2 linked regions of the Alkalinema sp. FACHB-956 genome follow. Each later gene encodes a partner of the first gene's protein in a complex. Links are inferred from orthologs where the notes say so. Each region holds a gene or a part of one and is shown in the gene's direction. Other genes may lie near its edges. The genes, in order: H6G21_RS04180 and lpdA.

Region 1 (3,220 bases):
ATCAGTGAGTTCCTCGCCGAAAGCGAAACCCTAGGGCTGGCAAGAGCGCTCACCCTGCTGCGATCGTGGGTCAAAACCCAAGGGTAAACTCCATAATCTAGATAGGGAATGCGTCCCGATGAGGGTGGATACGTTCAACTGAGAGTAGTTCTCCCACATGTTGCGTATCCAACACAGGAGCAATTAACATGCCAAAACCCAGATACGACGAAGACGAAAACGTTTCAAGGCACGCAGCGGCTGAAAAAGCAGACTGTGAGGAAATGGCGGAAAGGTATGGATGGGAACTGGTTGGTGTTGAAGAAACCAGTGATTCCGTTCTTGAGGCTGATTGTGTGTTTGCAGGCAAAACCGAATTTCCAAAGTCTTACTACGACACCGACAACGAGGATGGCGACGATGCGTAAATACATTGTCTTTCGAGCAGAACGGCGCTCACCTAATTGGAAGGAGCGTAAACTACAGCATACTCAAGCACTTACCGACATTCTCGCAGAACACTACGATTGCTCAGATAAACCCATTCCAGAACCGGGCTATCGACCCACTGAATTTATCCGTGTCGATCAGCTCCACGACCCCAAAGAACATGGTCATAGCACCCATTATCGGAAAGGAGATTGGGAAGTCACGCGCGTGGAAACCTATACCCCTGATCTTCCCCTGGGGGATTACGACATGGTTGTGATCTGCTACTGCAAATACAACCCCATTAATGCCCCGCTCAAGCCGATGCCAGAACGCCAGGTTTCCTTGGCGTCCTTCGGCGGCGACGAAACGGCTTATCAACAATGGCTAGAATCTCAAAAGGAAACGGCTGACGTGTAATCAATTGAGGTGTAATCAACCAGAACTCAAGGATTTCTTGGCACCTAATTCCGATAAAATTTGATTCTGCGTATTCGCAAATCTGACTTAGGTCTGATCCATGCGATCGGAAACTAAGTCCGCGAATCCCGTCAAAACACCCTGACTTTCTCGGATGCCACCACGATGATTCACGAAATTTTCATGCCCGCGCTCAGTTCCACAATGACTGAAGGAAAGATCACCGCTTGGGTTAAGTCCCCCGGCGACAAGATCGAAAAGGGCGAAACCGTGCTCATTGTGGAGTCGGACAAAGCCGACATGGATGTCGAATCGTTTAACGAAGGAATTCTGGCCGCGATCGTCGTGCAAGCCGGAGACTCTGCCCCCGTCGGTTCCGCCTTGGGCCTCCTCGCTGAAACCGAAGCCGAAATTGAGGAAGCCAAGCAGAAAGCAGCCGCTTTAGCGGGAGGTGGATCCGCCAGTGCGCCTGCCCCTGCTGCCGCCGCCCCCGTCGCAGCGCCCACCGCAGCGGCCTCTGGCAATGGCAGTAGTGCAGCGGCTCCTGCCCGCCCATCCGGTCGCATTGTCGCTTCGCCTCGTGCCAAGAAACTGGCGAAGGATCTGGGCGTGAATCTAACCACGCTGGTCGGGACTGGCCCCCATGGTCGCATTGTGGCTGAGGATGTGGAAGCAGCAGTGGGCAAACCTTCGGCTCCTGTGGCCACCCCGGTCATTGCCGCTCCCCCGGCTCCGGCAGCCAAGCCCGTTGCCGCCAAAGCCCCAGCGGCTCCCGTTGCGCCCCCCACTCCGGGGCAAGTCCAAGCCATGAACACCATGCAAGTGGCCGTGGTGAAAAACATGGTGGCTACGCTGGAGGTGCCGGTGTTCCGCGTCGGCTATACCATCACCACCGATGCCCTGGATAAGCTGTACAAACAGGTGAAGTCCAAAGGCGTGACCATGAGTGCGCTGTTGGCAAAAGCCGTGGCGATGACGCTGCAAAAACATCCGCTGTTAAATGCGAGCTATGTCGAAAATGGGATTCACTACAATGGCTCAATTAATATTGCCGTTGCAGTCGCAATGCCCGATGGTGGCTTAATCACCCCCGTTCTGCGTAGTGCCGACCAGCAGGATCTCTATAGCCTGTCCCGCAGTTGGAAGGATTTGGTCGATCGCGCCCGTTCCAAGCAACTCACCCCTGACGAGTACAGCACTGGAACGTTTACCATTTCCAACCTGGGGATGTTTGGGGTCGATACCTTTGATGCCATTCTGCCTCCTGGCCAAGGCTCCATTATCGCGATCGGGGCGGCCCGTCCCACGGTGGTCGCTAACGAAGACGGCATGATTGGCGTTAAGCGGCAAATGCAAGTCAACATTACCTGCGATCACCGCATTATCTACGGTGCCCATGCCGCAGCCTTCCTGAAAGACTTGGCGAAGTTGATTGAAACAGATGTGCAATCCTTAACGCTGTAAGTCTCCAATCGCTAATAGCTAGCGGGTTGGATCAGGACACGACTGCCAGTCAACAGGCAGCACCGATAGAGAAAGGACTGAGTTAATTCCAGCTCAGTCCTTTTTGATTAAACGGTTGGAAATAGCAAAGGAATCTATATCGAGCCTATTCTTGGGCAAAGGCGCGGGCTAGAACCACTTTATGTTCCTGGGGAACTTCCTTGAGCGACTCATACAACTTGCGGCCTGCCCAGCAAGCATCCTCCGGCGCTGTGGTAACGCTACCACCGGGAGAACTCATGGCTTGCATGATGGTGACAAATTTCTGGGAGTCGTTGGAGGGCATTGTTTTCAGCACCGCTTGCATGGCCTGGGGCATTTTAGATTGGTCGAACTGCGGTGCGGGTGCTTTCTGGGCTTCTAATTCCATGGCCTTGTAGGACAATTGGAACCAATCATCGATCGATTGCGGATCCAGTTTTTCCAGTGCCATAAAAATGGGATTCGTTTTATCATCACCGGAGAGGGGTTGTCCCAGCACAATACTGGCGCAGGACTTGGTATCCATTTTGGCCAACATACTGGATAAAATTGTGGCTCGTCGCTCCAGAGAGGTATCATCTAGCCGCTTCAGACCCTGTTTAGCCAAATTTGCGCCCAGCTGCTCGGCCTGGTCTTTGGACACAGACTTAAATTGCTCTTTCATCGTGGGCGAGTCGGCAATTTTCTTGGTCATGCGGTAGAACGGCTCGTGCAGCGGTGAGGAATTGGGGAAGGGATTATTCATCGCAATGCTGGTTTCGTTCAGCAATGCGGGTACCCCGAATTTCACTCCGGCTCCAACGACAGCAGCAACTACAATTCCACCGATACTGGCTGCACGATTCATACTGGTTTTCCTCCCGGTAGGCTACCGAACTTTGTAGGAATAAACTTGGTGAACGATCGA
Region 2 (3,202 bases), on another replicon or contig:
CTGGGCAAAGGGATTGGCGGGATGATTGGTAGCGTGGTTGGCGGGATGTTGCCAATCATCTTGGTGCTGCATAAATTGCTCGATATCTGCAACAGCCTCATCCAGTTCTGCGGGAGTGATGGCCAAGTCCTCGGGAGGTTGGGCGGCTTTGGCGGGGGTGGGTGGCACGACTTGAGGGCTGGGTTCTTCCCTGCAAAGGGTTTGCTCAAGCTGATTGAGTGAATTCATAAATGCTTGAGCAGCAGCACGGCGAAGATGTTTTTGATGTTGACCCATGATGCTTGACTCCAAATTCGAGAACAGCGTCCCTCAACGATCCACCACCTTAGCAGTTGGTTGATGGAATGAGCTTGTTGATGGAATGAGCGGCGAATGCCTGTATGGTTGCTTGGCTGAGTTTCCGAGTCATGGCTAACTCACCATCACTACAAAACCTAGAATGCCCAGATTTCGCTGTGGGTTTCACAACCTTGAATCGACCTACCGTCGATCTGCGGCTATATGCTGATACGCTAGTGAGGTAGCTCTATCGGGACGATCGCAATGATTTGTCATGGCTTTCAGGGAAAACCCTGAATCGCTTGTACCAATACGATCGTAGTTGAGAAACAGTTTATCGGTCTGAGGCATTTTGCCAAGGGTAAAAACTGGCAAAAATTTGAACGAATGCTGGGATCGAGTTCACAGGGCAGGTAATTTTTGGAGGGAAGTGTGGCTCAGACGTTTGATTATGATTTGGTCATTGTGGGTGCGGGCGTGGGCGGCCATGGGGCAGCGCTGCATGCAGTGGCCTGCGGCCTCAAAACCGCGATCGTGGAAGCGGCTGAGATGGGCGGAACCTGTGTCAATCGAGGCTGCATTCCCTCCAAGGCGCTGCTGGCGGCCTCCGGAAAGGTACGGGAATTGCGGGATGCAGGCCACTTAGGCGCGATGGGGATTCAGGTTGGAGGCGTGGCCTTCGATCGCCAAGCGATCGCCGATCATGCTAGTTCCGTCGTCACCAAACAGCGAGATGGGTTGACCAACAGTCTCAAGCGGCTGGGTGTGGAGGTGATCCACGGATGGGCACGGGTGGCGGATAGCCAGAAACTCAGTATTACCACTGCGGAAGGCGAAAAAACAGTTACGGCAAAGGATGTTATTTTAGCTCCTGGATCCGTTCCTTTTGTGCCGCCGGGGGCTGAGGTGGATGGAAAAACCGTCTTCACCAGCGATCATGCCGTGTCCCTGGAAAGCTTGCCCCCTTGGATCGCGATCGTGGGTAGTGGTTACATTGGTTTGGAGTTTGCCGATGTTTATTCCGCCCTCGGCTGTGAAATCACCCTGATTGAAGGCTTGGATCAATTGATGCCCACCTTCGATCCCGATATTGCCAAGGTGGCCCAGCGGACATTGGTACAGGCACGGGATATCGAAACACGTACAGGCGTTTTTGCGAAGAGTGTGACGCCGGGTTCGCCCGTGACGATCGAACTGATGGATGCCAAAACCAAGGAAGTGGTGGAAGTCCTAGAAGTCGATGCTTGCTTGATCGCCACAGGTCGGGTACCTGCCACCAAGGACATGGGACTGGAAACTCTGGGCATTGAGTTACAGCGCCCTGGATTTATCCCTGTGGATGATCACCTGGCAGTGGTCAAAGACGGACAGGCCATTCCTCACCTATGGGCAATCGGGGATGCCACGGGCAAGATGATGCTAGCTCACACCGCTTCAGCCCAGGGCATGGCAGTCGTGGAAACCATTTGCGGTCGGCCTCGCACCATCAATTACAATGCCATTCCCGCAGCCGCCTTTACCCACCCCGAAGTTAGTTTTGTCGGCATGACGGAACCAGCAGCCAAGCAAAAAGGCGCAGACGAAGGCTTTGAAGTGCAGTCCGTGCGGGCGTACTTCAAGGGCAATGCTAAGGCGATCGCAGAGGGCGAAACCGAGGGCTTAGCCAAGGTCATCTTCCGGCCAGACAATGGGGAAATTCTAGGGGTTCATATCTTTGGTCTCCATGCGGCGGATTTAATCCAAGAGGCGGCCAACGCCATGGCCCAAGGCACTACGGTACGAGACTTAGCCTTCTCGGTGCATACCCATCCCACCCTTTGCGAAGTGTTGGATGATGCCTTTAAACGGGCTGCGGGTGCCGGTGGTGGTCACTAAGCGATTCAGTTAAGCTTGACTGAACAAGCTTGTTCAGCAGTAACTCCGCTGATTACTCAGTTCACCCAGTTACTCAGTTCACCCAGTTACTCAGTTCACCCAAGGGGCGGATAGTTGTCACTAGAGTTGTCCTAGAGTTGTAAGCTAAGTCGCCCCTCTTGCAGTGGAAAACCCTCGATGCCGGGTTGTCTAGCCGGGTTGTCTAGCCGGGTTGTTTCACCAGGTTGTCTAGCCGGGTTTTCTCACAATGCTGGGTTGCCTGGGGGAAGGCGTTGTTACCGGCGTTGTTACCGGCATTGCTACGGGCGTTGTTGCCACTGCAATGTTGGGCTGAGTTAGATTAACCCTTGTCCTGGTGTCTTGCCTTAATGCCATTCTCGAACGCATAAAAAATATGGAAATTCGTCGTCGTCCTCCTAACCCATCCATTGCAGTGTTGGATCTGACATATCGGATCAATACTCCAGATTCGGCTCCCCACCATATTTTGGAAGAAATTGTTTGGCATAAGGAAACGGAAGTTGAGCAACTGCGGGAAAAACTCTCGCTACTGGAACTTCAGCGAAAAGTGGCCCAATTAGAGACTACGCCGAAGGATTTTTTGGGTGCGTTGCGTCAAGGTCAAACTCAGCCTGCGGTCATTGCTGAAGTCAAGAAAGCCTCGCCGAGTAAAGGGGTGATTCGGGAGGACTTTGATCCCGTGGCGATCGCGCAATCCTATGCTACTGGCGGAGCTTCCTGTCTTTCGGTATTGACCGATCGCCGATTTTTCCAGGGGGGCTTTGAGAATCTGGCCCTGATTCGCGATGCGGTGGAGTTGCCGCTGCTCTGCAAAGACTTTGTCATCTATCCCTATCAAATCTATTGGGCAAGATTGCATGGGGCCGATGCGGTGCTCTTGATTGCAGCAATCTTGAGTGACAAAGATTTGGCCTATTTCCTCAAAATTGTCAAAAAGCTAGGGATGACGGCTCTGGTAGAGGTGCACACCCTCGCGGAACTCGATCGGGTTTTGGCGATCGACGGAGTGGAATTGGTGGGGATCAAC

What was found.
Region 2: the proteins of H6G21_RS04180 (region 1) and lpdA are in contact, whole or in part, in a crystal structure (PDB 1EBD), measured with the Geobacillus stearothermophilus proteins. The link is inferred for Alkalinema sp. FACHB-956 from one-to-one orthologs. Residues at the interface, in WP_033016211.1 of Geobacillus stearothermophilus: Ile130, Ala131, Met132, Pro133, Arg136, Arg140, Glu141, Asn155, Arg157; in WP_049624544.1 of Geobacillus stearothermophilus: Pro340, Ser341, Asp344, Tyr345, Arg403, Asp406, Val408, Glu431, Ala432, Gly433, Asp438.

What each region holds. Positions count from the first base shown.
Region 1 is NZ_JACJRC010000002.1:176,023-179,242, reverse strand. What follows is about bases 245-3,142. They hold H6G21_RS04180 (dihydrolipoamide acetyltransferase family protein), read left to right. Parts: upstream 245-993; coding sequence 994-2,292; downstream 2,293-3,142. Other genes in these bases: H6G21_RS04175 (hypothetical protein), read right to left, coding at 2,438-3,142; H6G21_RS04185 (hypothetical protein), read left to right, coding at 400-828; H6G21_RS04190 (hypothetical protein), read left to right, coding at 245-407. Also shown: H6G21_RS04195 (Uma2 family endonuclease), read left to right, coding at 1-87; more of H6G21_RS04190, read left to right, coding at 189-244; more of H6G21_RS04175, read right to left, coding at 3,143-3,160.
Region 2 is NZ_JACJRC010000029.1:13,372-16,573, reverse strand. What follows is about bases 53-2,932. They hold lpdA (dihydrolipoyl dehydrogenase), read left to right. Parts: upstream 53-711; coding sequence 712-2,154; downstream 2,155-2,932. Other genes in these bases: trpC (indole-3-glycerol phosphate synthase TrpC), read left to right, coding at 2,549-2,932; H6G21_RS21265 (hypothetical protein), read right to left, coding at 53-276. Also shown: more of H6G21_RS21265, read right to left, coding at 1-52; more of trpC, read left to right, coding at 2,933-3,202. UniProt on the Escherichia coli protein: Lipoamide dehydrogenase is a component of the glycine cleavage system as well as of the alpha-ketoacid dehydrogenase complexes.